One region of the Streptomyces sp. NPDC023723 genome, then DNA from elsewhere that is predicted to be linked to it. Evidence: riboswitches for the same ligand, from Rfam matches in the RefSeq annotation. Region 1 holds a riboswitch; each other region holds the start of a gene.
What was found. A riboswitch is a leader RNA that binds a small molecule or an ion and turns the genes downstream of it on or off. The one in region 1 is predicted to bind thiamine pyrophosphate.
Positions count from the first base shown of each region.

Region 1 (10,129 bases):
GGCCACGGCGAACCCGACCCGGAGCCCGGCCAGCCCGTACGCCTTGGAGAAGGTCCGCAGCACACAGACATTGGGCCGCTCGCGGTACAGCTCGACGCCGTCCGGCACCCGGGGGTCACGGATGAACTCGCGGTACGCCTCGTCCAGCACCACCAGCACATCGCCGGGCACCCGGTCCAGGAACCGTTCCAGCTCCTCGCGCCCGACCACCGTGCCGGTCGGGTTGTTCGGGTTGCAGACGAAGATCAGCCGGGTCCGGTCGGTGATCGCGTCGGCCATCGCGTCCAGGTCGTGCACGTCACCCTCGGTCAGCGGCACCTGGACCGCCGTGGCGCCGCTGATCCGCGTGATGATCGGGTACGCCTCGAAGGACCGCCAGGCGTAGATGACCTCGTCCCCGGGGCCCGCCGTCGCCTGGACCAGCTGCTGGGCCACACCCACCGAACCGGTGCCGGTGGCCAGGTGGGAGACCGGGACACCGAACCGCTCGGACAACTCCGCCATCAGCCCCGTACAGGCCATGTCGGGGTAGCGGTTGAAGGCACCGGCCGTCGCCATGACGGTCTCCATCACGCCCGGCAGCGGCGGGTACGGGTTCTCGTTGGAGGACAACTTGTAGGCCACCGGCCCGTCCGCCGCCGCGGGCTTGCCCGGCTTGTAGGTGGGGATCCCCTCCAGCTCGGCGCGCAGCTTCGGGCTCGTCTCGCTCACCGCAGTCCTCCTCGTGACCACCACCGGCATCGAATACTTCTCACCTTATGAGGATTCGGCTCCGGTGCGTACGGTCGAGGACGGGCTGCTCGGTCACACCAAGGCCGGACCGAGAGCGGACCGAGAGCGGACCGAGGCCGGACATGGATAGAACCGCGGCCGGACCGAGGGCGAGCCGGAAGCGGACCGAGTCGCACCGACATCAGGGGCATCGGCACCCGAAGGCGTACGTTCCGGGGGCGCGCCCTACATATATCTACGCGCCGGTGGCTTGCGCCGTGGCGCGCGTCCCCCGTAGTGGTGAGTTGAGACCTCTTCGCAACATCGCACTCTTGGCAGGCCCGCACGCGCCGACACACCACGTCCGGGGGTCAGATCACCTAACTGACATGCTTTCCAAGGAAGTTGACCCCATCCCGCCATGCAGAAACGTGCCTGTCAACGCGCGCATATGCGTCCGCCCTACCCCACTGCATGAGCCCTACTATCGGCTCGCCATGACAGCAGCAGGGAAGCACCAGGTGAGCCGCGCGGAAACCTCACGTCGAGGCAGCCGGCCGGGCCGGGCGGGCATCAGAGACGTAGCCGCCGCCGCCGGAGTCTCCATCACAACCGTCTCCGACGCCCTCAACGGCAAGGGCAGGCTCCCGGACGCCACCCGACGCCATGTCCGTGAGGTCGCCGACCGGCTGGGCTACCGGCCGTCGGCCGCCGCCCGCACCCTCCGTACCGGCAAGTCGGGACTGATCGGCCTGACGGTGACGACGTACGGGAATGAACCTTTCACCTTCACCGAGTTCGCCTACTTCGCCGAGATGGCGCGGGCCGCCACGTCGGCCGCGCTCGCGCGCGGCTACGCGCTGGTCATCCTCCCCGCGACCTCCCGCCACGACGTGTGGTCCAACGTCGCCCTGGACGGCACGGTCGTCATCGACCCCTCCGACCAGGACCCGGTCGTCAGCGAACTGGTCCGCCAGGGCCTGCCGGTCGTCTCCGACGGCCGCCCGGCCGGCGCGCTCCCGGTCACCGCCTGGGTGGACAACGACCACGAGGCGGCCGTCCTCGGCATCCTCGACCACCTCGCCGACGCCGGCGCCCGCCGCATCGGCCTGCTCACCGGCACCACCACCGACACCTACACCCACCTGTCGACCACCGCGTACCTGCGCTGGTGCGAGCGGGTCGGCCAGGACCCGGTCTACGAGGCCTACCCGGCGCACGACCCGTGCGCGGGCGCCGTCGCCGCCGACCGGCTGCTGGCCCGTCCGGACCGGCCGGACGCCGTCTACGGCCTCTTCGACCCCAACGGCACCGACCTGCTCGCCGCGGCCCGCCGCTACGGGCTGCGCGTCCCCGACGACCTGCTGCTGGTCTGCTGCAGCGAGTCCACTGTGTACGCCGCCACCGAGCCGCCCATCACCACCCTGTCGCTCAAGCCGCGCCGCATCGGCACGGCCGTGGTGCAGCTGCTCATCGACGCCATCGAGAGCGTCGAGTCGAACCAGCCGGTCGAGCAGGTGATACCGACCGAACTGATTGTGCGGACCTCCTCCCAGCGCCGGCCGCCGCGCACGACGGTCAGCCCGCCGCGCTCTCCCGAGGGCCAGTAGGAACCGTCTCCTCGACAGCGGGACAGGCCCAGCAGGACCCGTCCGCTTGGCGGCGGAACGGACGGGGAAGGACGGTCAAGAGGTGACCGTGAGGTGACTGAGGGGCGGGCGAAGAGCGGGCCAATCGGGGCGAAAACCGCGTCCTGACGGGGACCTGTTCCGATTCACCACCCCTGGGTCATCACACAGCGCGATCCGCATTCCTATGATGGGCCCACGACACCGCGGGCCGCTGCGACCAGGCAGTCCGAAGCGGTGCAGCAGCGGCGCGATGGTGGAGGGGTCGATGACTCAGGGGGCCGGTCAGGGACCCGAGGTGGAGCGGACGGCGACGTTGCGCGACTTCCGAGTGCCCGCGTACGTCCACGAGACCGGTCCGTACGGCCAGGGCGCGCACCCCGGTGACGTCGCCCCGGCGCCCGAACAGGCCCCGCCGCAGGGGTACCCCCCCACCGAGCGCGACCTGCCCGTCGTCGACGGACAGGACACCGCGCCGACCGCGCAGGTGGCCGTCGAGCCCGTACCGGCCCCGGTGGGACAGCCCGCCACGGGGCCCGGGCCGCTGTACGTCGTGGGCGACGTGCACGGCTATCTCGACGAGCTGGTGGCCGCGCTCCAGGAGCAGGACCTGATCGACGCCGACGGCCAGTGGTGCGCCGGCACCGCCCGCCTGTGGTTCCTCGGCGACTTCACCGACCGCGGCCCGGACGGCATCGGTGTCATCGACCTGGTGATGCGGCTGTCCGCCGAGGCCGCCGCGGCCGGCGGCTACTGCAAGGCGCTGATGGGCAACCACGAGCTGCTGCTGCTCGGCGCAAAGCGGTTCGGCGACACACCCGTCAACTCGGGCGCGGGCACCGCCACCTTCCAGGCGGCCTGGCTGCTCAACGGCGGCCAGAAGACCGACATGGACCGCCTCCAGGACCACCACCTTCAGTGGATGGCCCGCCTGGACGCCGTGGAGGAGGTCGACGGCCACCTCCTCGTGCACTCCGACACCACCGCCTACCTCGACTACGGCGGTTCCATCGAAGAGGTCAACGACACCATCCACGAGGCGCTCACCCGCAATGACGCGGACGAGGTGTGGGACCTGTTCCGCAAGTTCACCAAGCGCTTCTCCTTCCGCGACGAGGGCGGCGCCGACGCCGTGCGCTCGCTGCTCGGCACATACGGCGGCACCCGCATCGTGCACGGGCACAGCCCCATCCCGTATCTGCTCGGTGAGGTCGGCTCCGAGGACGGCGAGGACAACTCCGGTCCGACGGTCGAAGGACCGCATGTCTACGCCGAGGGACTCGCCATCGCGATGGACGGCGGCGTGACCATGGCCGGAAAACTGCTGGTCCAGCAACTGCCGATGACCGACTGAGGGCTTCCCGGGCGGTCCGGGCCCACTTGGCGGATGTCCGGGCCGGCACCCAATTTCTGGAAACCCCCTGTCACCCCGCGCCGTCACCGCTCTACCATCGGCTTATCCGTAGCAGGCTCCCCTCCGTTTCTGCCCGACGGCTCGTTGGCATGCGAGCCCCAAGCCCTACGGAGCATCGGGGGATGCACATGAACAGCGTTCCGCAGCACCTGTTGAGCGAGGACCGCCAAGAGTACGAGCGGGTTCTCAACGAGGCGCTGCGCTCCGCACCACACCGCCCGGAACTGGCCGCTGTGGGACAGCGGCTCAACTCGGAACAACTGCGCACCATGGCGCTCAGCGCCACCGCCCTGATCACCGCGGCGGCGGCGACCGAGTACCAGCACTATGTGAAGGTCCGCGAGGAACTGCGCCAGCCGGCGTCGTCCGCCTCGCCGTCGTCCGCCCGCGAACCGGGTGCCACCGAGTCCGGTACGCACTCGATGGGGCTCGCCGCCACCATGGGTGAGGTCGTCGAGACCGCGGGTGCGGGCGCGGGCGCCGTCATCACGGTCCTGGCCCCCGTCCTCACCGGTACGGCCGCCGCGATCTTCCTGCTCGTCGGGTACATCCTGAAGATGATCGACCCGGAGCAGGCGTTCGCCCGGACCATGCTCACCGCCGGGTGGGTGTTCGGCGCCCTGACCGCGATCACGATCCTGGTCGCCGCTGTCGGTCTGCTGACCACCGCGCTGCGCAACCGTCCCTCGGCCGAGGCCGCGGCGTACGGCGAACGCGACGGGGAGGTGACACGGGCCAGGGAAGCCTGGCGCGAAGCCCTGCTGGAACAGGGCATCGTGCCGTTCCTGCGGGACGCCCTGGCCGATCCGGCGGCGGCGTCGGCGCCGGGCGGTACGGGGCCGTCCGCACCGGCCGGCCGGATGCCGCAGCTCGGCTATGGCCGCCCCGGCTTCTCCAGCCCCGACGAAGGATCCACCGCCGGTCCACGCCCGAGCTACTCGAGCCCGGACTACTCCAGCCCGGACTTCGGCGGCCCGGAGCACCGGCCCGAGTGACCACCGGTGTGCGCTCCCCGGCGGGCGGGTCCCGCCCAGGGGGAGCGCACGTCGGTGGCGCACCGGGACCGGAGGACTTCCCTCTCCCGCCACTCACCGGACCGGTCGGCCGGGTTGGCCGGCGGGTCGACCGGGGCACCCCGGGTCAGCCGGGGCACCCCGGGTCAGCCCGGGTCGGCCGGATCGGTCGAGTCGGCCGAGTCAGCCGGTCGGTCGAGTCAGCCGGGCCAGCCGGGTCAGTCCGCGATCGGCAGATAGACGCGGTTGCCCGCCTCCGCGAACTCCTTCGACTTCTGCGCCATGCCCGCCTCGATCTCCCCCTTGCCGCCACCGTGCTCGCGGCGGATGTCCTGGGAGATCTTCATCGAGCAGAACTTCGGCCCGCACATCGAGCAGAAGTGCGCCGTCTTGGCAGGCTCGGCCGGCAGCGTCTCGTCGTGGAACTCCCGTGCCGTGTCCGGGTCGAGGGCGAGGTTGAACTGGTCCTCCCACCGGAACTCGAACCGGGCATCGGACAGCGCGTCGTCCCACTCCTGCGCGCCCGGGTGTCCCTTGGCGAGGTCGGCGGCGTGCGCGGCGATCTTGTAGGTGATGACCCCGGTCTTCACGTCGTCCCGGTTGGGCAGGCCCAGGTGCTCCTTGGGCGTGACGTAGCAGAGCATCGCCGTGCCCCACCAGGCGATCATCGCGGCACCGATGCCGGAGGTGATGTGGTCGTAGGCCGGCGCGACGTCGGTGGTCAGCGGGCCGAGCGTATAGAACGGAGCTTCATCGCAGATCTCCTGCTGAAGGTCGATGTTCTCCTTGATCTTGTGCATCGGGACATGTCCCGGGCCTTCGATCATGGTCTGTACGTTGAAACGCTTGGCGATCGTGTTGAGTTCCCCGAGCGTGCGCAACTCCGCGAACTGCGCCTCGTCGTTGGCGTCCGCGATCGACCCCGGCCGAAGACCGTCGCCGAGCGAGTACGTGACGTCGTAGGCGGCGAGGATCTCGCACAGCTCCTCGAAGTGCTCGTACAGGAACGACTCCTTGTGGTGCGCCAGGCACCAGGCCGCCATGATCGAGCCGCCGCGCGAGACGATGCCGGTCTTCCGGTTGGCGGTCAGCGGCACGTACGGCAGGCGTACGCCCGCGTGGACCGTCATGTAGTCCACGCCCTGCTCGGCCTGTTCGATCACCGTGTCCTTGTAGACCTCCCAGGTCAGCTCCTCCGCCCGGCCGTCGACCTTCTCCAGTGCCTGGTAGAGCGGGACCGTGCCGATGGGCACGGGGGAGTTGCGCAGCACCCACTCGCGGGTGGTGTGGATGTTGCGGCCGGTGGACAGGTCCATGACCGTGTCGGCGCCCCAGCGGGTCGCCCAGGTCATCTTCTCGACCTCCTCCTCGATGGAGGACGTGACCGCCGAGTTGCCGATATTGGCGTTGACCTTCACCAGGAACCGCTTGCCGATGATCATCGGCTCGATCTCCGGGTGGTTGACGTTGGCCGGAAGGACCGCCCGGCCCGCCGCGATCTCCTCGCGTACGACCTCCGGCGCGACGTTCTCCCGGACGGCCACGTACTCCATCTCCGGGGTGATCTCGCCGCGGCGCGCGTACGCGAGCTGTGTCACCGCCTGTTGGCCGCGGGCGCGCCGGGGCTGGCGGGGGCGACCGGGGAAGACCGCGTCCAGGTTGCGCAGACCGCCGCGCGGCGAGGTGTGCTTGACGCCGTCGTCCTCGGGGCGGACGGGGCGGCCCGGGTACTCCTCAGTGTCACCGCGGGCGATGATCCAGTTCTCGCGCAGCGGGGGCAGCCCCCGGCGCACATCGGTGTCGACGAGCGGGTCGGTGTACGGGCCCGAGGTGTCGTACAGGGTGACCGACTGCCCGTTGGTGAGGTGCACCTGACGGACCGGCACCCGCAGGCCGGGGCGCGAACCCTCGACATACGCCTTGTGCCAGCCGATGGACTTCCCGGCCTCGTTCTGAACGGAGGCAGGCGTGCGTGCGTCCCTGATGGTCATGAGACCTACTCCCTACGCCGGCATTACCCGGTAACAGGTTCGGCGGTCGACGCAGCGGTATCCGTCTGCCGACGCTTCGTGGGGAACATCACCCAACTTCGGTGATGTTTCCCGTGAAACATCGCTGGGACGGAGGTCAGCGCCCTCTCAGCCCGGTGCTCCGAGCTCCCGCGTGTACAAAAGGTGCCTCCACGCTAGCGTCAATTCGGGCGCGGTGACCAGAGGGCCCCCTTCGTTCTTGCGATGATCGGGCCGTGACCACGACGCAGCGTCCTTCTTTTCCGCCGCCCGAACCACGCCGCGGACCGGGCCCGGGCGGCGGCGACGGCAGCGGCTCCTGGGGCGAAGACGGCTCCGCCGCCGAGGACCGCGGGCATGGCCGGGCGCCCGCCCCGGGGCCGCAACAGGGGTACGGACACGGCGGGGCGGGGCGGGGGCCGGGGCTGGGCGACGGGCGGGGTCCCGTACCCGGGGGCGAAGGACACGGCCTCAGACTCGGCCACGGCGGCGGTCATGGCAGTCAGGGCGGTCAGGGTCCAGGGGGCGGTGTTCACGGTCCAGCGGGCGGTGGTCACGGATCAGGGGACGGTCACGGCCCTGGAGGCAGCAATCAAGGTCCAGGAGACAGTCACGGCCCTGGAGGCAGCAATCAAGGTCCGGGGGACGGTCACGGCCCGGGTGACGGCGGGCACGGCCCCGTCGGCGGACACGGTCACTCGCACAGTCACGGCCCGGCCGCCCCCGTCTCCCGCCACCTGCGCAAGGTCATCGCCGCGGTCCTGGTTCCCTTCGCCGCGGCCGTGGTGGTGGGGCTCGCCCTGCTGTGGCCGGGCGGCGCGCCGGCCCACGAACGCACCGGGGTGGGCTTCGACCGGCAGACGCAGCAGGCCACGGTCACCAAGGTGACGTCGATGAGCTGCCAGGACGTCAACGGCTCCAACGTCCCCGCCACCGGCGACACGTCCACCGCGGAGGGCTCCTCGGCGCAGCAGCAGGAGAGCGGCACCTGCAAGAAGGCGACGATCCGGGTCGACACGGGCAAGGACAAGGGCCGTACGTTCACCGAGATCGTGCAGCCGGACCAGTCCCGGCAGCTGAGCCAAGGCCAGAAGGTGGTGGTCTCCTACGAGCCCTCCGCGCCGAAGGACCTCCAGTACTCGGTCTCCGACATCAACCGCAGCCTCCCGATGGCGCTGCTGGCCGGGATCTTCGCGCTCGCCGTCGTGGTCGTCGGGCGGCTGCGGGGTGTGATGGCGCTGGTCGCGCTGGCGATCAGCTTCCTGGTGCTGAACTTCTTCATCCTGCCCGCGATCCTCCAGGGTTCGAACCCGCTGCTCGTGGCGGTGATCGGGTCGAGCGCCATCATGCTGATCGCCCTGTATCTGTGCCACGGTCTTTCGGCCCGCACCTCCGTGGCGGTGCTCGGCACGCTGGTCTCGCTGGTGCTGATCGGCGTCCTCGGTTCGCTCTTCATCGGCTGGGCCGCGCTGACCGGGGACACGGACGACAACACGGGTCTGATCCACGGTCTGTACCCGTCGATCGACATGAGCGGTCTGCTGCTGGCGGGGGTCATCATCGGTTCGCTCGGTGTGCTGGACGATGTGACGGTGACGCAGACCTCGGTGGTCTGGGAGCTGCACGAGGCCAATCCGGCGCTGGGTCGGCGGGGCCTTTACCGCGCGGGCATCCGGATCGGCCGGGACCACATCGCGTCCGTGGTCAACACACTCGTCCTCGCCTACGCGGGCGCCGCGCTGCCGTTGCTGCTGCTGTTCTCGATCGCGCAGAGCAGCGTCGGCTCGGTGGCCAACAGCGAGCTGGTCGCGGAGGAGATCGTGCGCACCCTGGTCGGTTCCATCGGCCTGGTGGCTTCGGTGCCGGTGACCACCGCGCTCGCGGCGCTCGTCGTCGCCGCCGACCGGCCCGGCCCCGGCGCCGCCCCGGCGGGGACTCCCGCCCCGGCCGCCCCGGCCGCGGCTCGCGGGGGCCGGGGGCGCCGCCGCAAGCGGTGACGGGGGCGCCGGGCCCGGCCGCCGGCCGCGGCGCCCGGACCGGCTTGCAGGATCGTTCCGGCACGGTGGACGGCATCCGGCGAAGCGTTACGCCACCGCCTCAGGACTGCCGGAACGCTTCAGCCCGCGCTCTGTTCCTCGGCCAGGATGCGGTCCAGCGCCTCGTCGAGGTGTGCGTCGAAGTCGGCGAGCACCCCCTCCTGGCCCAGCGGCACCAGTTTGTCGGTGCGGTCGAGGAAGGCCACCAGCGGTGCCGCCGAGGACCGGAACAACGCCTGGTCGGCGCCGACCTGAAGGCGGATCAGCACTTCGGCCAGCGGCTCGGGATCGACGGGAGAGATGCGCACATCGCCGTCGCCGCAGGGCCGGCCGACCCCGTCGATCAGCAGCTCGCGTCCGAAGGCCCAGGTCACCGGGGCGTCACCGGGCAGGTGGAAGGTCAGTCGCACGGCGTAGGGATCACTGGTCTCGTAGCGCAGCTCCACCGGGATACGGAAGGAGAGCTCCTCGGACACGAGAAAGCTCATCATGACCTCTGCCTGTACGGACTCGCGCATCACATACCCCGTCATTCGCCGTCGACTGGCCGGGAATCAACCTCTAACACTGATGGCATCTTGCTGAACGTACACACCAGATCACAAGGAGTTAGTTTTCACATACTGATAGAGCGCGAGAGCGACCCCAGCAGTCGCCCCACCTCGCTCTGCAACTCCCGCATCGCGGGCAGCAGCCGGTCGGCCTGGTGCACGGGCAGCGAAATGGCCACGGTCGCCACCGCGCTGCCGACGGTGAGCGGGATCGCCCCGGACACCGTGCCCAGCGCGTACTCCTGGTACTCGGTCACCGGCTCCGTACGCCCCAGGCGCTCCAGCCGCTGCAGCAGGCTGTGGCCGTCGCGCACGGTGTATGGGGTGACGGGCCGCACCGGATGGCGGTCGAGGTGGTCCTGACGGGCCGCTTCGTCCAGTTGTGCCAGCAGGCACTGGCCGATGGCATGCGCGTGCGCGGTCGCACGGAAGTCCGCCCACTCCTCGACCGCGGGAGCGCCCGGCGGGTCCGCGACGCACACGATGTCGACCTCCCCGTCGCGGTACACCGCGTAGTACACGGTGGCGCCGATCGTCTCGCTCAGTCCGGCGAGAGTCTCCGCCAGCGCGCTGCGACGTTTCTGCTGTGCCGCACTGCCGCTCAGCCGTTCGGCCGCCGCGCCGAGGAAGAACAGGCCCTTGTCACGGCGCAGATAGCCCTCGTGCACCAGGGTGCGCAGCAGGTGGTAGGCCGTGGGCAGGGCCAGGCCGGTCTCCCGGGCCAATTGCTTGGCGGGTGCGCCGTACCGGTGTCCGGCCACGCACTC
Region 1 is NZ_JBFAAP010000003.1:279,611-289,739, reverse strand. It holds gene hisC (histidinol-phosphate transaminase) at 1-711, opposite strand, end outside; gene AB0G32_RS06350 (LacI family DNA-binding transcriptional regulator) at 1,209-2,321, shown strand; gene AB0G32_RS06345 (metallophosphoesterase) at 2,608-3,693, shown strand; gene AB0G32_RS06340 (hypothetical protein) at 3,876-4,748, shown strand; gene thiC (phosphomethylpyrimidine synthase ThiC) at 4,985-6,757, opposite strand; TPP riboswitch at 6,750-6,939, opposite strand; gene AB0G32_RS06330 (YibE/F family protein) at 7,012-8,772, shown strand; gene AB0G32_RS06325 (SsgA family sporulation/cell division regulator) at 8,892-9,329, opposite strand; gene AB0G32_RS06320 (helix-turn-helix domain-containing protein) at 9,428-10,129, opposite strand, start outside.

Region 2 (10,129 bases), on a different contig from region 1:
CCGCCTGCAAGGCGGGCACCGACTGCGGCGGCTGCGTACGGCGCATCCAGGCCCTGCTGGGCCGGGGTGCCTGCCCCCGCCGCGAACTGATCGACCGGGGCGCGCCCGCCCCGCTGACGGCGGAGCTTCCCGAGGCCGCCTAGCGGCTCGCCTAGTAGCTCTGGGTGCCCGGGCCGGAGGCGTCCGGCTGGGACTGCTCGATCACCGTCGACAGGTACAGCGACTCGCCCAGCTTCTCGATCAGTTCCAGCTGGGTGTCCAGGTAGTCGATGTGGTGCTCCTCGTCGGCGAGGATCGCCTCGAAGATGTTCGCGGACGTGATGTCGTTCTTGTTGCGCATCACCTCGATGCCCCGGCGCAGCCGGTCGATGGCCTCGACCTCGACCTCCCGGTCCGCCTGGAACATCTCGGTGACCGTCTGGCCGACCCGGACGTGGAAGAGCCGCTGGTAGTTCGGCAGTCCGTCCAGGAGCAGGATGCGGTCGGTCAGGATCTCCGCGTGCCGCATCTCGTCGAAGGACTCGTGACGCGTGTACTTGGCGAGCTTGGTCCAGCCCTTGTGATCCTGCAGTTTCGAGTGCAGGAAGTACTGGTTGATCGCGGTCAGCTCGGCGGTCAGCTGCTCGTTGAGGAATTCGATGACCTCGGGGTCGCCCTGCATCGCAGAGGCTCCTTCCACACGGGAACTGGCAGGTTGCGCCGCATGATTGCACTGGTTTCGAAGATCGTCCAGTAAGTCTTCACTTAGTAAGTAAGTCCTGGCTTAGTCCATTTCATTGGCTATTGCTCGGCTTTAAGGCTGACTTTAAATGGGCCCGTTCCTGGACAACGGCCTCGGTCTGTCAGGATGGAGTCATGGGTCAGCCGGTGGGAGACGAGTCGGGGGAACTGCCGCCGGGGCAGCGGCTCCAGCGCGGCTGGCCGGTCACCCACTACGGGCCGGTCCCCAAGTTCCGGCCCGAGCGCTGGGAGTTCCGGGTCTTCGGCGCCACCGCCGACGGCGAGAAGCACTGCTGGAACCACGAGGAGTTCACCGCGCTGCCGTACATCACCGTGATGGGCGATCTGCACTGTGTGACGAAGTTCAGCATGCTCGGCGCCGAGTGGGGCGGCATCCCGGCCCGCACCGTCCTCGGCATCGCCCCGCCCGCCCCCGCCGTCACCCATGTGATGGTCTGGGCGGAGTACGGCTACAGCGCCAATGTCCGGCTGGCCGACTTCGCCGACGAGCGCACCCTCTTCGCCACCCACAAGGACGGCGAACTGCTCACCGCCGAGCACGGCTTCCCGCTCCGGCTGATCGTCCCGCACCTGTACGCCTGGAAGGGCCCCAAATGGGTCCGCGGCATCGAGTACATGACCGCGGACCGGCGCGGCTTCTGGGAGGAACGCGGCTACCACAACCTCGGCGACCCGTGGCGCGAGCAGCGCTACTCCTACCAGGAGGAAGCGGGCGACGGCCCCGAGCTTTAGGGGGCTCAGCCGTCCCGGAGCTTCTTCAGCCGCTCCACGTCCGCCGCGTGGCCCTCCTTGCCGCCAGGGGTCTCGATGATCAGCGGGACGCCCGCCGTCGCCGGGTGGGTCATCAGCTCCCGGAACGGGTCCTCACCGATGTGACCGGCGCCGATGTTGGCGTGCCGGTCCTTGTGGGCGCCCACCACGTCCTTGGAGTCGTTGGCGTGGATCAGCTTCAGCCGGCCCGCGCCGACGGTGTCCACCAGCAGATCGAGGGTCTGGTGCGTGCCGGCCGGTCCGGCCAGGTCGTGCCCGGCGGCGAAGATGTGGCAGGTGTCCAGGCAGACGCCCAGCTTCGGATGGGCGTCCAGCGCCTCGAAGTACGGCCCGAAGTCCCAGGTCCGGGCGCACAGCGAGGCACCCTGGCCGGCCGTCGACTCCAGCAGCAGACACGGGTCGTCGTCGTGGGTCAGCTCGTCCAGCAGCGGCAGCAGCCGCTCCCGTACCTGGGCGAGGGCCACCGCCCGGTCCCGGCCGCCGGTCGCGCTGCCGGTGTGCACCACCACGCCGAGCGCGCCGATCTCCCGGCCCCGGCGCAGCGAGTGCCGCAGCGACTCCACCGACTTCGCCGCGGTCGCCTCGGTGTGCGAACCGAAGTTGATCAGGTACGGGGCGTGCACATAGGCGGGGACCGACTCCGCCGCGCAGGCCGCGCGGAACGCCGCGTCCTGCTTGGGGTTGCCGGCCGGGGTGGCCCAGCCGCGCGGATTGGCGACGAAGACCTGGACGGCCTCCGCCTTCAGGTCACGGGCGTAGGGCAGGCCCACGGAGTGCAGGCCGCCGGCGACCGGGACGTGGGCGCCGACGGGGTTGCGGCGGGCGGGCGAGGGCGAGGGCTGGGGGGAAGGTGTTGTGCTCATGTCCCGGTCCAGGATGCCAGGTGTCGGGGGTGGGGTGTCAGGGCCGGGTCAGGGGCCGGTTGTCACGGACCGCGCGTCAGCGAATCGTGAGGGTGATCTTGGAACCCTTCGGGGCGGTGTCGCCGCCCGCCACGGACTGGCTCTTGACCGTGTCGCCGAACAGACCGAGCAGCCCGCGGTCCTCCTCGACCTCGAAGCCGGCCTCCTCCAGCTGCTGCCGGGCGTCGTCGACGTCGGCCCCGACCACGTCCGGGACCTCGATCCGCTCCGGGCCCTTGGAGACCGTCAGCGTCACCGTGGCGCCCTCGGCGACCTGCTCGCCGTCGCCCGGCGACTGCCGCGCGACCTCGCCCGCCGCGTAGTCGTCGGAGGTCACCTTCGCCGCCGCGACCGTCACCTTCAGGCCCGCCTCGGTCAGCTCGGCGCGCGCGTCCTCGAGGTCGTCGCCGGTGACGTCCGGGACGTCGACCGCGCGGCCCTTGCTGACGGTGAGCGCGACCGCCGAACCGGCGCGCACCGTGGTGCCCGGCTCCGGCTCGGTGGAGATCACGAAGCCCTTGGGGACGTCGTCGCTGAACGCGCGGGTGACCATGCCGGGCTCCAGCCCGTCCTGCTTCAGCACCGACCTGGCCCGGTCCAGCCGGTAGCCCGCCACATCGGCCAGCTTCACCGTCCGGGGGCCGTCGGAGACGGTGAACGACACCGAGTCGTTGTTCCGGATCCGGGTGCCCGCCGTCGGGTCGGTGCTGATCACCGCGCCGCGCTCCACCGTGTCGCTGTACGCGTGCTTGACGTCGCCGACGTCCAGACCGGCCTGCTCCAGCCGGTCCTCGGCCTGCGCCTCGGTCTTCTCCAGCAGCGGCGGGACCTCGGTGAACTGGCCCGAGTTGATGTACCAGACGCCCGCGCCGACGCCGAGCGCCAGCAGCACGGCGACGACGACCGCGAGCGGGCCGCGGCGCAGACCCGGGCCGCGCCGCGGCGGGGGCGGCGGGGTGTCCAGCCGGCTGGTGCGGTCGTAGCCGTCCGCGAGCGGTGCCTCCTCCTCGTTCACCGGCAGCGGACGGATCATGGTCAGCGCGCGCGGGATGACGCTCGTACGGTCGTCGGCGTTGTCATGGCCGCCGGGTCCGTCGGCCAGCGCCTGCGGCGGTACGGCGTCCAGCTGGCCGGCGGTGAGCGTCCCGCGCGCCTCGCGGGCCAGCGCGAGCAGCGCCACCGCGTCGTGCGGACGGATCTCCGGGCGCCGCGCGGTCGCCGTCGCCACCAGCTCGTCCAGCTCGAACGCCAGGTCCGGCACGGCGGCCGACGGCGGCGGCACGTCCTCGTTGAGATGCTGGTAGAGCACCTGGGCGGGGGAGTCGCCCCGGTGCGGCTTGGCGCCGGTCAGCATCTCGTACAGGACCACCCCGCAGGCGTAGACGTCCACGCGCGGGTCGGCGGTGCCGTGCTCGATCTGCTCGGGCGCCAGGTAGGAGACGGTGCCCAGCACCGCGCCGGTGGTGCTGGTGACCGTGTTCACGGCCCGGACCAGGCCGAAGTCGGCGACCTTGACCCGGCCGTCGTCCCCGATCAGCACGTTCTCCGGCTTCATGTCGCGGTGCACGAACCCGGCGCGGTGCGCGGCGCCGAGCGCGGCCAGCACCGGCTCCAGGATGTCCAGGGCCGCGCGCGGCTGGAGCGCCCCGCGCTCGCGCAGCACGTCGCGCAGGGTGCAGCCGGAGACGTACTCCATCGCCAGGTAGACGTAGACCCCGTCGGTGCCCTGGTCGAAGACCTGCACCACGTTGGGGTGGGCCAGCCGGGCGACCGACTTGGCCTCCCGGATGAACCGCTCCACGAAGGTGCCGTCGGCCGCGAGCGCCGGGTGCATCACCTTCAGCGCGAGCACACGGTCCAGGCGGGTGTCCACGGCCCGGTAGACCGTGGCCATCCCGCCGACCGCGATCCGCGCGTCGACGCGGTACCGGCCGTCGAGCAGCTGCCCGACCAGAGGGTCCTGAAGGGTCGTGTCCACGCAGGTGAGTGTACGAGCCGTCGCTGACAGTCGGCTGTGGACGGCCGCGGCCGGGACGCTACTGCGACGCGGCTGTGACGCGGGCCACCGGGCGCGGCCGGCTCAGAAGGCCGGCCGCTCCGGGTCGAGCGCCGCCATGCCGTCCACCGGGGAGGAGGCCGCGGCGAAGTGGCGGCGCGGGATCCGGCCCGCGAGCCGGGCCAGCCGGCCGCCCTCCACCGCGTGCCGCATCGCCTCCGCCATCAGCACCGGCTCCTGCGCCCGGGTCACCGCCGAGGCGAGCATCACGCCCGCGCAGCCCAGCTCCATCGCCAGCGCCGCGTCCGACGCCGTACCGGCCCCGGCGTCCAGGATCACCGGTACGCGCGCGTGCTCGACGATCAGCTGGAAGTTGTGCGGGTTGCGGATGCCGAGCCCGGACCCGATCGGCGAGCCCAGCGGCATGACCGCCGCGCAGCCGACGTCCTCCAGCTTCCGCGCCAGCACCGGGTCGTCGTTGGTGTACGGCAGCACCGTGAAACCGTCGTCGACCAGCGTCTCGGCCGCGTCCAGCAGCTCGACCGGGTCCGGCAGCAGGGTGCGTTCGTCGGCGATGACCTCCAGTTTGACCAGGTCGGTGCCGAGGGCCTCGCGCGCCAGGCGGGCGGTCAGGACCGCCTCCCCGGCGGTGAAGCAGCCCGCCGTGTTGGGCAGCACCCGGATGCCGAGCCGCTCAAGGACCGACAGCACGGAGCCGTGCACGGACGGGTCCACCCGCCGCATGGCGACCGTGGTCAGCTCGGTCCCGGACGCCACCAGGGACCGCTCCAGCACGTCCAGGCTGGGCGCCCCGCCGGTGCCCATGATCAGCCGGGACGCGAAGGACGTACCGCCGAGGACGAAGGGATCGTCGGCCATCTGGGTCAGCCTCCTTGGACGGCGGTGAGGACTTCGACGCGGTCGCCGTCGGACAGCGCGGTGGCCGCCCACCGCGCGCGCGGGACGACGGTCTCGTTGAGGGCGGCGGCCACCCCGGACGGCGCCCGGGTGAGGGTTTGGACGAGGGCGTCCAGCGCCGTGCCGGGGGCCACCTGGCGCGGCTCCCCGTTGACCGAGATGCGCAGGCTCATACGGGCTGCTCCATGGGGACGGGGGCGGCGGCGAACCGCCCGGGGGCGAAGGGGCGGGCCTCCTCGGGCAGCTCGCCGGTGGTCAGCACGTGCGCCATGACGTCGCCGGTGACCGGGGTGAGCAGCACACCGTTGCGGAAGTGCCCGGTGGCCAGCAGCAGGCCGGCCAGGGCGGTCGGGCCGAGCAGCGGCGCGTTGTCCGGGGAGCCGGGACGCAGGCCCGCGAGGGTCTCCGTCAGCGGCAGCTCGGTGATGCCCGGGACCAGCTCGTGGGCGTCGCGCAGCAGCTCGTAGACGCCGCCCGCGGTGACCGTGGTGTCCCAGCCCAGCTCCTCGCTGGTGGCGCCGACGACGAGTTCGCCGTCGGCGCGGGGCACCAGGTAGAGCGGGTTGCCGCGCACCACCGCGCGGACGGTGCGGTTCAGCAGCGGCGGCCGCCCGGGGAGCATGGCCAGCCGCAGCACCTGGCCCTTCACGGGCCGGACCGGCGGCAGGGCACCCGCCGGGACGCCCTTCAGCCGGCCGCTGAGGCTGCCGGCGGCCAGCACCACCCGCCCGGCCGCGAGCGTGGCGCCCCCGGTCGTCACGACGCCCGTCGCGCGCTCCCGGCCGACGGTGAGCCGCTCGGCCGTACTCCGGTGGAAGACCACGCCCGCCCGCTCGCAGGCGGCCAGCAGCGCCGCCGCCAGCCGCCGGGGGTCGATCTGATGGTCGCCGTCCACCCGCAGCCCGCCGCGCACGCCCGGCGCGAGCATCGGCTCCAGCCGCCGGCAGTCACGCCCCGACAGCCACTCGGCCGCCAGGCCCGACCGCTGCTGGAAGGCGTGCAGCTCCCGCAGGTGCGCCCGGTCGTCGGCGTCGAGCGCGACGGCCAGCGTGCCGCACCGCCGGTAGCCCAGGTCGTGCCCGGTGGCGTCGGTCAGTTCGGCGGCGAACTCCGGATAGCGGCGGGCCGACGCCAGGTTCAGCGCCAGCAGGGTCTGCTCGCCGTAGTGCAGCTCGGTGACGGCGGCCAGCATCCCGGCCGCCACCCGCGCGGCGCCGCCGCCCGGCGCCGAGTCCACCACCGCCGTGGCCAGCCCGCTCTGCGCGGCCCGCCACGCGGTGACCAGCCCGATGATCCCGCCCCCGACGACCAGCACGTCGGACGTGTCTGACATGGCTGACATGGGCGTCCAGCCCCTCCCTTCGCCGGCATGACCCGGATCAGGTTCGTACGGTCGGAGGCCGCCAGCCTCCCTCTCAGCCCGGTGCGTCCGGGCTCCCGCGAGTGCCTTACGTTGGCCACCCTAACTGCTCGGTATCAGCCTCTGTAAGGGAGCGTCCCGCCCGTGGTCCGTTCGCTCGACGGTCTCGTGTTCGCCCCGGTCGCCGACCAGGCACCCGGCCAGGTCGGCACCCGCACCCGCTTCACCTACCACGAGGAGGACGGCGCCGTCTGGGCCGAGTACGCCGGCGGCGACGTGGTCCGCGGCCACCTGGTGGGCACCCGCGCGGGGGACCGGCTCGACTTCCGGTACGTACAGCTGCGGACCGACGGCAGCACCGCCTGCGGACACTGCGTGTCGAGCGCCGTCGCCCTGCCGGACGGGCGGGTGCGGCTGACGGAGACCTGGCGGTGGGAGTCGCGGCCCGGCGGCGGCACCAGCGTGGTGGAACAGGTCACCGACTGTGCAGCAGCTCACTGAACGTGCCCCCTGACCAACACCGCGTCAGCTGACTAAGGTGATCAGGTGAGCGAGCAGACGCAGCAGCGGGGCGGCCCGGCGCGGCGCGTGGTCGTCGTGGGCGCGGGCATGGCCGGCGTGCAGACGGCGGTCGCCCTGCGCGAACAGGGCTTCACCGGCACCGTGACCCTGATCGGCGCCGAACCGCACCAGCCGTACGACCGCCCCCCGCTGTCCAAGGCCGTGCTCCTGGGCACCGCCGAGGGCTCCGCCTTCGACATCGACTTCGAGGCGCTCGGCATCGAACTGCGGCTCGGCCTGACGGCCGTGGGCGTCCGCCCCGGCGAACACCTGCTGGACACCTCCGCGGGGCCCGTGCCGTACGACGCCCTGGTCCTGGCGACCGGCGCCGAGCCGCTCCGGCTGCCCGGCGCCGACGGGGTCCCCGGCGTCCACCTGCTGCGCACCCTGGACGACGCCGAACGGCTGCGCCCGGTGCTGCACCGGCAGCACGACGTGGTGGTGGTCGGCGCGGGCTGGATCGGCGCCGAGTTCGCCACCGCCGCGCGGGAGGCCGGCTGCGCGGTGACCGTCGTGGAGGCCGCCGACCGGCCGCTCGCCGGGGCGCTGCCCGCCGAGGTCGCCGCCCCCATGGCCGACTGGTACGCCGACGCCGGCGCCGTACTGCGCACCCACGCGCGCGTGCGGCACGTCGAGCCCGGCGCGGTGCTCCTGGACGACGGCACCCGGGTGCCCGCCGGCGCGGTCGTCGTCGGCATCGGCGCCCGGCCCGCCACCGCCTGGCTGGCCGGTTCCGGAATCGCCCTCGGCCCGTACGGCGAGGTCCTGGCCGACGACCGCCTGCGCGCCCGCGCACCGGACGTGCACGCGGTCGGCGACTGCGTGTCCTTCCCCTCCGGCCGCTACGGCGAGCGGCTGCTCGTGCACCACTGGGACAACGCCCTCCAGGGCCCGCGCACGGTGGCCGCGGACATCATCGGCGCCGTCGCCGGGGAGCCCGCGGCGGTCTACGACCCGGTGCCGTACTTCTGGTCCGAGCAGTTCGGCCGCTTCGTCCAGTACGCCGGACACCACCCGGCCGGCGACACCACCCTGTGGCGCGGCGACCCGGCCGGACCCGCCTGGACCGTGTGCTGGCTGCGCGAGAACCGGCTCGTGGCCCTGCTGGCGGTGGGCCGGCCCAGGGACCTGGCCCAGGGCCGCCGCCTGATCGAGTCGGGCACGGCGATGAACCCGCGCCTGCTCACCGACCCCGCCAGGCCACTGAAGTCGGCGACGGCCTGACCGCACCGGGAAGGGCCGGCGTGAGGGTGTCCGCCCGCACCGGCCGGCGCACCGGACCCGCACCGGCCGCCGCGGGCATCCGTACCCCGACAGCCCAGGTCACCGGGCCCCCGCTTCCGCCTGTCAGTGGCAGATGGCAGGCTTGAGGGGTGACCGAGATTGACGCAAAGATCGATGCTCTCGTCCCTGCCTGGCTCACCCTGCCCGACATCGCGGAGATGTTCGACATCGAGGTGACCCGGGTCCGGCAGCTGGTCAAGGACGGCCAGCTCATCGCCGTACGCCGCGGTGAGAACCGCGCGCTGCACGTCCCCGCGGCCTTCATCGACGACGACAAGGTCGTCAAGGGCCTGTCCGGGACGCTGACGCTGCTGCGGGACGACGGCTTCACGGACGAGGAGATGCTGGAGTGGCTCTTCACGCCGGACGACAGCCTGCCCGGCACGCCGGCCCAGGCGCTGAGTGAGAACCGCGGCACGGAGGTGAAGCGCCGCGCCCAGGCGCTGGCGGTCTGACCGACCCGCCCGGCGCGCGGGCCGGCCGAACACCGGCCCGCCCGCCGGGCCCCGCTCCGCAAACAGCCACCGACACGGGGGACGCACCACGCATGACCGCCACCACCGCCACCGCCGCCGACCCGGCGACCACCCGGGCCCGCCTGGCCACCGCCCGCCTCTACCTCTGCACGGACGCCCGCAAGCGCCAGGGCGACCTCCCGCAGTTCCTGGACGCGGTACTGGCCGGCGGCGTCGACATCGTGCAGCTGCGCGACAAGGGCATGGAGGCGGCGGAGGAACTGGAGCACCTCGCCGTGTTCGCGGAGGCCTGCGCCCGGCACGGCAAGCTCCTCGCGGTCAACGACCGCGCCGACGTCGCCCACGCCGCCCGCGCCGACGTCCTGCACCTCGGACAGGGCGACCTGCCCGTCCCCGCCGCCCGCGCCGTCCTCGGCGCCGACGTCCTCATCGGCCGCTCCACCCACGCCGAGGCCGAGGCCACCGCCGCCGCCAAGCAGGACGGCGTGGACTACTTCTGCACCGGCCCCTGCTGGCCCACCCCCACCAAGCCCGGCCGCCACGCCCCCGGCCTCGGCCTGGTCCGGCACACCGCCGCGCTGCGCACCGACCGCCCCTGGTTCGCCATCGGCGGCATCGACCTCGGCAACCTGGACCAGGTCCTCGACGCGGGCGCCCGCCGGGCCGTCGTGGTCCGCGCGCTCACCGAGGCCGACGACCCGGGCGCGGCGGCGGCCGAGTTCGCCGAGCGGCTCAGGAGTGCCGGGGATGTGCCGGAGATGTCCAAGGGATGGACAAGTAGCTGACAATACGGACAATTCGCCAACTTCGGTTGGGTGACCGACGCCCCCTGGTTAACCTGCCGGTATGGCCCTCGGAACGGCATCCACCAGGACTGATCACGCGCGCACCGTTCGCGACATGCTCGCGACCGGGAAGACGACGTATTCGTTCGAGTTCTGGGCGCCCAAGACGGAGAAGGGCGAGCGCAACCTCTGGAACGCGCTGCGCCGGGTCGAGGCGGTGGCCCCCAGCTTCGTCTCCGTGACCTACGGCGCGGGCGGCTCCACCCGGGCCGGCACGGTACGGGCGACCGAGCGGATCGCCTCCGACACCACGCTCACCCCCGTCGCCCACCTCA
Region 2 is NZ_JBFAAP010000061.1:14,078-24,206, forward strand. It holds gene AB0G32_RS35110 ((2Fe-2S)-binding protein) at 1-143, shown strand, start outside; gene bfr (bacterioferritin) at 152-661, opposite strand; gene AB0G32_RS35120 (sulfite oxidase-like oxidoreductase) at 856-1,473, shown strand; gene AB0G32_RS35125 (deoxyribonuclease IV) at 1,479-2,375, opposite strand; gene pknB (Stk1 family PASTA domain-containing Ser/Thr kinase) at 2,452-4,392, opposite strand; gene AB0G32_RS35135 (thiazole synthase) at 4,495-5,289, opposite strand; gene thiS (sulfur carrier protein ThiS) at 5,295-5,495, opposite strand; gene thiO (glycine oxidase ThiO) at 5,498-6,670, opposite strand; TPP riboswitch at 6,668-6,779, opposite strand; gene AB0G32_RS35150 (hypothetical protein) at 6,833-7,189, shown strand; gene AB0G32_RS35155 (FAD-dependent oxidoreductase) at 7,235-8,473, shown strand; gene AB0G32_RS35160 (Rv2175c family DNA-binding protein) at 8,623-8,988, shown strand; gene thiE (thiamine phosphate synthase) at 9,081-9,794, shown strand; gene metF (methylenetetrahydrofolate reductase [NAD(P)H]) at 9,856-10,129, shown strand, end outside.
Region 2: another riboswitch for thiamine pyrophosphate. It lies ahead of thiO (glycine oxidase ThiO); the one in region 1 lies ahead of thiC (phosphomethylpyrimidine synthase ThiC).

Region 3 (10,129 bases), on a different contig from region 1:
GCCTCGGGCCCGGCCGGCTGATGGCCGTCTCGGCGGCCACCACGGCGGCGGCCGGCACCCTCGGTGCGCTCGTGGCGCTGCTGCTCTTCCTCCAGCTGCGCGGCGACCTGACCGGCCGGCCCGCCGGCGGCGCCCTCGCCGACACCTACGCCGTGGGTCTGCCGCTGCCGCTCCCGGCGGTCCTGACCCTGCTGGCGCTGGTCCCGGCGGCGGCGTCGGCGGCGGTGGCGGTGACACTGCGCCCGAGCGAGGGCCGACCCGCCCCGGCGGGCGGCACGGGACGGCGGTACGGCCGCTTCGGGGCGTACGGCCTGGCCGCGCGGGAGAGCTTCGGGACGTACGGCCGCTTCGGCGCCCGCCGGGCAGCGACGCCGGCCGGCAGCCCGGCCGCGACCATGACGGCCACAGCCACGGCCACCGCCACAGCCTCGGGCACGGCACCGGACACGGCATCGGGCACGGCATCGGACGCTGCGAGTGCCGCCCCCGCCGCCCTCCCCCGCCCCGCCACCGCCGGCCTCCCCTGGGGCGTCGCCGTGCTCGCCGCCGGGCTGGCCGCGGAGACGATGGCGGACCGGGCCGGCGGCACCGGCGGCCCCTCCGCCGGTGTCCTCGCCGGCTGGGCGCTGACCGCCCTCGGCCTGGCACTCGCCGGCCCCGGCCTCACCCAGCTGTGCGGGCGCCTGCTCCAGGCGGTCCGGCCGGGTGCGGTGCGGCTGCTGGCCGGGCGGGTCCTGATGGAGGAGGCGCACCGCATCGGCCGCCCCCTCGGCGTGGTCTGCGCGGTCGCCTCGGCGGCGTACGCGGCGACCGCGCTGCACGGCGCGGACGGGTCGTCGTTCGGCCCGCTCAGCACCCTCGGGGGCGTGCTGGTGGCGGGCTGCGCGGTGGCCACCTTGCTGACCACGGCCGTGGAGACCAAGCAGGCCCGCGCCGACGCGACCGCCGCGCTGCTGCGGCTCGGGGCACCGGCCACGGTGCTGCGCGGGGCCGCCGCCCTGCGCACCGCGGCGCTGCTCGCGGTGTTCGGCCCGCTGACCCTGGCGGTCGCGGAACTGGCGGCACTGCCGCTGACCCGTTCGTGACCCGCGACGCGCCCCGTTCGCAAAAAAGATCGAAGAAATCTCGTCCGCCCGCGATGAGTTCGGTCCCGGCCCCCGGTCTACCCCTGCGAACGACATGACACCGATGGGAGAGGCCCGCATGTACCAGCAGATGATCTTCGTGAACCTGGCCACCACCGACCTCGACGCCGCCAAAAGGTTCTTCACCGAGCTCGGGTACTCGATCAACGCCCAGTTCAGCGACGACTCGACCGCCTCCATCCCGCTCAGCGACACCATCGTGGTCATGCTGCACACCCCGCAGAAGTACGGCGTGTTCACGAAGAAGGACGTCATCGACTCCCGCAAGAGCAGCGAGGTGCTGCTCGCGCTGAGCGCCGAGAGCCGCGAGAAGGTCGACGAGCTGGTCGACAAGGCGGTCGCGGCCGGCGGCACGGTCACCGGCGAGACCCAGGACCACGGCTTCATGTACGGCCGCGCCTTCGACGACCTCGACGGCCACACCTGGGAGGTCGTGTGGATGGACCCGGCGGCGGTGGAGGGCTGAGCCCCGCCTCTAGCATGAGCGGGTGGATGACATATCGACGCCCGCTCAGCCGTACCACGCCGCCCACGACCGGGAGATCGAGTCCCTCGCCGAGTTCGACGAGGTGCTCGCCCGCGGCGGGAGCCTCGCGCACTACCGGGTCCAGGCCGTCGACCTGACGGACCGTACGGACCCGCTGCTGACCGCCGAGGCGGCCGGCGCCGTCTTCCTCGGCTGCCCGATGGAGGACGCGGCCGCCACCGCCGTACGCGCCGCCGGCGCCCTGGTGTTCCCGCCGGTGCCCGGTCTGCCCTTCGACCCGTACCGCGCGTTCGTCTACTCGCCCGACGAGCTGTACGCCTCCCTGGCCAAGGGCTACGAGGCGACGCCGGACGCGCTGGCCTACGCCTGGTTCCAGCGGACCAGGGCGGACGGCGACATCTTCGCCTCCATGCTGCGCGCCGTGCACGACGACGCCGTCTCCGACGCGGTCGACGAACTCCTCGTCGGCGCCGAGGTGGTGGGTGTCATGGGCGGGCACGCGATGGCGCGCGGCACCGAGGCGTACGCCGGCGCGGCGCGGCTCGGGCGCGAACTGGCCCGGGCCGGCTTCACCGTGGCCACCGGCGGCGGACCCGGCGCGATGGAGGCGGCCAACCTCGGCGCCTACGCCGCCCCGTTCGACGACTCGATGCTGGACGAGGCGCTGCCACTGCTCGCCGCGGCGCCCTCCTTCACGCCGTCCATCGGCGCGTGGGCGGGCGCCGCCTTCGCGGTCCGCGAGCGCTGGCCGGACGGCGGTCCCTCGGTCGGCATCCCGACCTGGTTCTACGGCCACGAACCGCCCAACGCCTTCGCCGCGCACATCGCCAAGTACTTCGCCAACGCCACCCGCGAGGACGGCCTGCTGGCCCGGTCCAACGCGGGGGTGGTCTTCCTGCCGGGCGCCGCCGGGACCGTACAGGAGGTCTTCGACAACGCGACGCCGAACTACTACGAGTCGCGCGGCGAACCCACCCCCATGGTGCTGGTGGACCGGGCGCACTGGACCGAGAAGCTGCCCGCGTGGCCGCTGCTGCGGGCGCTGGCCCGGGGGCGGTCGATGGAGTCGCGGATCGCGCTGGTCGACCGGATCGAGGAGGCGCCGGCCGCGCTGAAACTTATCCGAAGTTAATAAGAGGGCAAAGCCAACGGCCCACGGACGCATATGCGTTGACACTGCCGGTGCACTGCCAATAGACCTGTGAGTCTCCTGGGGCCACGGTGTCGCGGAAGCGTGAAGCAAGCGTGACGTGTGACCACCGGTCCCGGGCAACCCCCCGCATCCAGCATCCGGTAAAGGACCAACGTGCCCCTGCCCATACTCAGAAGTGCGGCGTCCCGCCGTAGCGTTCGTGCCCTCGGTGTGGCGACCGCCGCGGTCGCCCTGGCCGTCGGCGCCGCCGGCAACGCGCTCGCCTGCAACATCGGCGAGTTCAGCGCCGCCGCCACGTGCGACGGCACCAAGGGCGTCATCACCGTCACCGATGTGGACTCCGCCGGTGTCAAGGCGATCGTCACCGTCTTCCGCCAGACCGACGGCGGCGAGGAGAAGGTCGGCGAGCAGGAGGTGAAGGGCTCCAAGAACGGCGAGACCATCACCTTCGCCGAGGACTGGAAGCCGAGCGCGGAGTACCGCGTCCACGTCAAGGCCGCGCCGTACGTCGACGAGGACATCAAGCCGAGCCTCGTCACGCCGGCCACCGCCTGCGGCGGCGGCGAGGAGGAGGAGTCCCCGACTCCGACGCCGTCCGACTCGTCCTCGACCCCGGCCGAGGAGGAGTCCGAGACCCCGGCTCCGTCGACGCCGGCGGCCTCGGAGAGCGAGTCCACCGTTCCGGCGGCGGACACCGCGAGCAACGCGCCGTCGCCCGCGGCCGGTGACTCGAACCTCGCCGAGACCGGCGCCGACTCCAACACCGGCATGATCGCCGGGATCGCGGCCGCCCTGGTCGTGGTCGGCGGTGGCGCGGTGTTCTTCGGCATGCGCCGCCGTGGCGCGAAGGCCGAGAGCTGACGTCACGTCATTTCCTGGTGGTGGCCCGTCCCCCGCACCTGCTGCGGGGGACGGGCCACCGTCATGTCAGCCGGACTTCGCCGTGTCCGGCCGCGAGCGGACGGTCACCCGAGCACGATGATCTCCGCCACGTCGAACTCGACCCCGACCCGCTGCCCGACCTCGGGCGCGGCCCGCAGCGCGCAGGCCGCCTCCAGCCGGGGCGTCTCCGCGTCCCCCTCCGGCTGGAGGCGCACGGCGACATGGGTGCCCTTGAAGGTGCGGGCGGTGACCGTACAGGGCAGCCCCGCGTCGGCGGCGACCAGCCGGACACCGGCCGGGCGGACCAGTACCGGCCGGCCGCCCTGCGCGCTGCCCTCGGGCACCGGCACCTTGCCCCAGGGGGTGTCGGCGGCCGTCCCGGCGACGGTCGCCCCGACGACGTTGTCGAAGCCGAGGAACCGGGCGACGAACGCGTCGGCGGGCCGCTGCCACACCTGAAGCGGCGTGCCCTGCTGGGCGATCCGCCCGTCCCGCATCACCACCACCCGGTCGGCCAGCGCGAACGCCTCACCCTGGTCGTGCGTCACCGCCAGCACCGTGGTGCCCAACCGGCCGAACAGCTCCCGCAGTTCCACCACCAGCCGCTCCCGCAGCGAGCGGTCGAGCTGGCCGAGCGGCTCGTCCAGCATCAGCAGCCGGGGCCGGGCCGCCAGCGCCCGGGCCAGCGCGACACGCTGCTGCTCACCGCCGGACAGCGCGGCCACCGACCGCCGCCCGGCGTCCGGCAGCCCGACCAGCGCCAGCAGCTCCGCGACCCGCTCCTGCTGTTCGGCGCGCGCGGCACCCCGCATCCGGGGTCCGAAGGCGACGTTCCCGGCCACGTCCCGCTGCGGGAACAACTGGTGGTCCTGGAACATCAGGCCGACCTCGCGCCGGTGCGCGGGTACGCCGCTCTGGTCCCGCCCGTCGAGCAGCACCCGCCCGGCGGCCGGCACCTGGAGCCCGGCGACCACCCGCAGCAGCGTCGACTTGCCGCTGCCGCTGGGCCCGAGCACACACACCACCTCGTGCTCGGCCACCTCCAGGTCGACGGCGTCCAGTACGGCCCGCCCGCCGAAGCGGACGGTCACCTCGCGCAGGCTCAGCATGCTCAGAACTCCCCGCTCCGGTCGGTCCGCAGCCGCTCCAGCACCAGCAGGGCCACCGCGCACACCAGCATCAGAATCGTCGAAAGGGCCATCGCCTGGCCGTAGTTCAGGTCGCCGGGGCGGCCCAGCAGCCGGGCCACGGCCACCGGCAGCGTCGGACTGTCGGGCCGCGCGATGAACACCGTCGCGCCGAACTCCCCGAGCGACACCGCGAACGCGAACCCGGCCGCGACCAGCAGCGCCCGCCGCACCATCGGCAGGTCCACCTCCCGCCACACCCGCCAGGGCGACGCCCCGAGCACCGCCGCCGCCTCCCGCAGCCGCCCGTCCACCGCCCGCAGCACCGGCAGCATGGTCCGCACCACGAACGGCACCCCGACCAGCGCCTGTGCCAGCGGGACCAGGAGCCACGAGGAGCGCAGGTCCAGTGGCGGTTCGTCCAGCGCGATCAGGAACCCGAACCCGACCGTCACCGCCGACACCCCGAGCGGCAGCATCAGCAGCGCGTCGAAGCCGCGGACCAGACGGCCCGCGTCCCGCCGGGTCAGCGCGGTGGCCGCGAGCCCGCCGATCACCATGGCGATCGCGGTGGCGGCGACGGCGTACTCGAGCGAGTTGCCGATGGCGTCGATCGGCGGCACGAGGAAGGTGCCGCCGTCCTCGTGGGTGAGCGCCCGGTAGTAGCCGAAGCCGCCGTCGAGCGACCGCCGCACCAGCACCGCCAGCGGCAGCAGGACCAGTACGGCGACGGTGGCCAGCACCCCGGCCAGCAGCCCCCACTGCCCGGCCCCGCGCGGCCGGCGCGCGGTCGTCGAGGCGTCCACCAGCCGCAGCGCCGTCTCCCGCCGCCGTACCGTCCAGGCGTGCACGGCGAGGATCGCGGCGACCGCGCCGAACTGGACCAGGGTCAGCACGGCCGCCGTGGACAGGTCGAACAGCTGCGAGGTCTGCCGGTAGATCTCCACCTCCAGGGTGGCGAAGGCGGGCCCGCCGAGGATCTGCACGACACCGAAGGAGGTGAAGGTGAACAGGAACACCATCAGCGCGGCGGCGGCCACGGCGGGCGCCAGCGCCGGCAGCGTGACCCGCCGCCAGGCGGCGAACGGTGACGCCCCGAGCATCCGGGCGGCCTCCTCCTGCCGCGGGTCGAGCTGCGCCCACAGCCCGCCGACGGTACGGATCACGACGGCGTAGTTGAAGAAGACATGCGCCAGCAGGATCGCCCACACGGTGGTGTCCAGCCGGACGCCCCACAGGTCGTCGAGCAGCCCGCCGCGCCCGACCAGCGCCAGGAACGCCGTACCGACCACGACGGTCGGCAGCACGAACGGCACCGTGACCACGGCCCGCAGCGCCTGCTTGCCGGGGAAGTCCAGCCGGGCGAAGACGTACGCGCCCGGCAGCGCGACCAGCAGGGTGAGCGCGGTGGAGGCCAGCGCCTGCCAGGTGGTGAACCACAGCACGTGCCGGACGTCCGAGGCGGCGACCACCTCGGCGATCCGGCCGAGGTGCCAGCCGCCGTCGTCCTTCAGCCCGCGCGCCACGATCGCGGCCACCGGCCAGGCGAAGAAGACGGCGAAGAACGCCACCGGCATGGCCATCAGCCCGAGCCGCGCGGCGCTCCCCCGGCGCGCGGCCCTCACTGCAGTACGAGCGAGGTCCACGACTTGACCCAGTCGTCCCGGTTGGCGGCGATCTTCGCCGGTGCCATGGTCTCGGGGTCGGTGACGTCCGGCATGTTGTCCGTGTAGACAGCGGGCAGCTTCGCGTCACCGACAACCGGGTTGACGAACATGTTGAGCGGCATGTCCTCCTGGAACTTCTCGCTGAGCAGGAAGTCGAGGAACGCCTTGCCGCCCTCGGGGTTCTTCGCGTTGCTCAGCAGCCCCGCGAACTCGGTCTGCCGGAAGCAGGTGCCGGTCGCGACGCCGGTGGGCGCGGTCTTGGGCTGCGGGTCGGCGTAGACCACCTCGACCGGCGGCGAGGAGGCGTAGGACACGACCAGCGGCCGGTCCCCGCCGGCCTTCTTCCCACCGGCCGACCCGGAGAACTCCTCGTTGTACGCCTGCTCCCACCCGTCGACCACCTTGACGCCGTTGGCCCGGAGCTTCTTCCAGTACGCCGCCCAGCCGTCGTCCCCGTACGCGGCGGCGGTCCCGAGCAGGAACCCGAGCCCCGGCGACGACGTACCGGCGTTCTCGGTGACGAGCAGGTCCTTGTACGCGGGCTTGACCAGGTCGGCGAAGGAGGCCGGCGGATCGATCCCGTGCTCGCTGAAGTACGCCTTGTCGTAGTTGACGCAGATGTCGCCGTAGTCGACCGGCGTGACCCGGTGCCGGCCGGCGTCCAGCTGGTACTGCTCGTCGACCCGGTCCAGGCCGTTCGCCTCGTACGGCTGGAACAGCCCGTTGTCGAGGGCGCGGGAGAGCAGCGTGTTGTCGACGCCGAAGAAGACGTCGCCCTGCGGGTTGTCCTTGGTCAGGATCGCCTTGTTGACGGCCTGCCCGGCGTCGCCGTCCTCCAGGACCTTGACCTGGTACCCGGACTCCTTCTCGAACGCGGCGATGACGCTCTTCGACGCGGCCCACGAGTCATGGCTGACGAGCGTCACGGTCTTGCTGTCCCCGCCCGCCTCGTCGCCGGCCGACGACCCGCACGCGGACAGCGCGACCAGGCCCAGCCCGACGGCCGCCGCGGCCACGCTCTTCTTGGTGATGCTCACTGATTCCTCCTGGGACGTCCAGGAGAAGACGCGGCCCTGCCCGGGTTCCTCGCGGATCCCGGGCAGGGCGCAACAGCTCGAGTGATGACCGATCTCCCTACCCAGAATGACCTGGGCCAGGTTCGGAGGGTCTGCGGCCGGTGCCGCACTCTCAGCGCTGTGGCGCTCCCCTGTCGGAATATTAAGATGTGTTCTTACGTCGGTCAGGTTACCGCTCGCCGGCGGCGAGCTGGCCACACGCCCCGTCGATCTCCTGCCCGCGCGTGTCCCGGACCGTCACCGGCACCCCGTGCGCCGCGATGGCCTCGACGAACGCCTTCTCGTCCGCGGGCCGCGAGGCGGTCCACTTCGAGCCCGGGGTCGGGTTCAGCGGGATGAGGTTGACGTGTACCGGCTTGCCCTTGAGCAGCCGGCCGAGCCGGTCACCGCGCCAGGCCTGGTCGTTGATGTCCCGGATCAGCGCGTACTCGATGGACAGCCGGCGTCCGGACCGCGCGGAGTACTCGAACCCGGCGTCCAGCACCTCGCGCACCTTCCACCGGGTGTTCACCGGCACCAGGGTGTCGCGCAGCTCGTCGTCGGGGGCGTGCAGCGAGATGGCGAGCCGGCACTTGAAGCCCTCGTCGGAGAAGCGGTGGATGGCCGGCACCAGACCGACCGTCGACACGGTGATGCCCCGCTGCGACAGGCCCACACCGTCGGGCTCGGGGTCGGTCAGCCGCCGGATGGCGCCCACCACCCGGTTGTAGTTGGCGAGCGGCTCGCCCATCCCCATGAAGACGATGTTGCTCAGCCGCGCCGGCCCTCCCGGAACCTCTCCGTCCCTGAGCGCCCGCATGCCGTCCACGATCTGGTGCACGATCTCGGCGGTCGACAGGTTCCGGTCAAGACCGGCCTGTCCGGTGGCGCAGAACGGGCAGTTCATGCCGCAGCCCGCCTGCGAGCTGATGCACATGGTCACCCGGTCCGGGTAGCGCATGAGCACCGACTCGACGAGCGTGCCGTCGAACAGCCGCCACAGCGTCTTGCGGGTGGTCCCCTCGTCCGTCGACAGATGCCGTACGACGGTCATCAGCTCGGGCAGCAGCGCCTCGCGGAGCTTCTCCCGCGAACCGGCCGGGATGTCGGTCCACTGCTCCGGTTCGTGCGCGTACCGCGCGAAGTAGTGCTGCGAGAGCTGCTTGGCGCGGAACGCCTTCTCACCGGCCGCGGCGACCGCCTCCTTGCGCTCGGCGGGCGTGAGGTCGGCGAGATGCCGCGGCGGCTTCTTGGCTCCGCGCGGGGCGACGAAAGTGAGTTCTCCGGGTGCAGGCATAGCCCGTCCAGTGTCGCAGACGTACGAAGAGGAGCCCGCCACCCTGTGGACAACGGGCCCCTCGGTGCGCGAACCGCAGGTCAGCCCGAGCCGACGAAGATCACCAACAGCAGCCAGGCCACGGGAGCCGTCGGCAGCAAGGAGTCCAGCCGGTCCATGATGCCGCCGTGGCCCGGCAGCAGCGTGCCCATGTCCTTGATGCCGAGGTCGCGCTTGATCATCGACTCGCCGAGGTCGCCCAGGGTGGCGCTGACCGCGACGGCCAGGCCGAGGAGCAGGCCCTGCCACCAGGCGCCGCCGTCGATCAGGAAGTGCGTGCACAGCGCGCCCGCCGCCATCGCGAAGGTCACCGCGCCGACCAGGCCCTCGCGGGTCTTGCCGGGGCTGATGCGCGGCGCGAGCTTGGTCCGGCCGAAACGCCAGCCGACCGCGTAGGCGCCGGTGTCGCTGACGACGGTCAGTATCAGGAAGACCAGCACCCGCCACGGGCCGTCGTCGGCCGCGAGCATCATGGCGACGAACGTGGCCAGGAACGGCACGTAGAACGCCGCGAAGACACCCGCCGTGACGTCCCGCAGATAGTCCTGCGGCGGCCGCGTCATCCGCCACAGAAGGACGGCGAGCGCGGTGAGCGCCATGGCGATCCACGCGCCGTCGGCGCCCCGCACATACCCGGCGATCACCATCGCCGCGCCGCCGACCGCGAGCGGCACGAGCGGCGCGTGGATGCCCTTGCGCTCGTCCAGCCGCTTGGTCAGCTCCCACAGCCCGACCACGACGGCGACGACGATGACGCCCACGAAGACGGCCTTGACGAAGAACAGCGACGCGACGATCACCGCGCCGAGCCCGACCCCGACCCCTATGGCCGCACCCAGGTCGCGCCCCGCGCTCTTCTTCTGCGGCGGGGGCGCCGGCTGCGGGGCGGCAGGCATGGGCTCCGGATTCTGCGGCGCGGTCGGCGCGGTCGGGTCGCGGAACGAGGGACCGCCCTGCCGGCCGGCCCCCCGGTCGTCATCCTGGTCTGCGCCGAAGTCGGGTACGTCGTCGGGCACGATGGGCATGGGGCGAGTCTGCTGCGCGTACAGCGCATCGTAGGCGGGACCCGCCGGGGCAGCCCCCTGGACAGGTCCCTGCTCGGACGGCCCCCAGTACCCGGCTTGTGGCGGCGCCCCCCAGGAAGAGTCGTTCATCAGACCTCGAGCAGCTCCGCTTCCTTGTGCTTGAGGAGTTCGTCCACCTGCGCGACGTACTTCGCGGTGGTGTCGTCGAGCTCCTTCTCCGCGCGGCGGCCCTCGTCCTCGCCGACCTCGCCG
Region 3 is NZ_JBFAAP010000013.1:33,584-43,712, reverse strand. It holds gene AB0G32_RS16855 (hypothetical protein) at 1-1,085, shown strand, start outside; gene AB0G32_RS16850 (VOC family protein) at 1,204-1,611, shown strand; gene AB0G32_RS16845 (Rossmann fold nucleotide-binding protein) at 1,634-2,764, shown strand; gene AB0G32_RS16840 (LAETG motif-containing sortase-dependent surface protein) at 2,945-3,646, shown strand; gene AB0G32_RS16835 (ABC transporter ATP-binding protein) at 3,751-4,776, opposite strand; gene AB0G32_RS16830 (iron ABC transporter permease) at 4,779-6,377, opposite strand; gene AB0G32_RS16825 (thiamine ABC transporter substrate-binding protein) at 6,416-7,498, opposite strand; TPP riboswitch at 7,575-7,680, opposite strand; gene rlmN (23S rRNA (adenine(2503)-C(2))-methyltransferase RlmN) at 7,707-8,813, opposite strand; gene AB0G32_RS16815 (phosphatidate cytidylyltransferase) at 8,894-10,006, opposite strand; gene frr (ribosome recycling factor) at 10,006-10,129, opposite strand, start outside.
Region 3: another riboswitch for thiamine pyrophosphate. It lies ahead of AB0G32_RS16825 (thiamine ABC transporter substrate-binding protein); the one in region 1 lies ahead of thiC (phosphomethylpyrimidine synthase ThiC).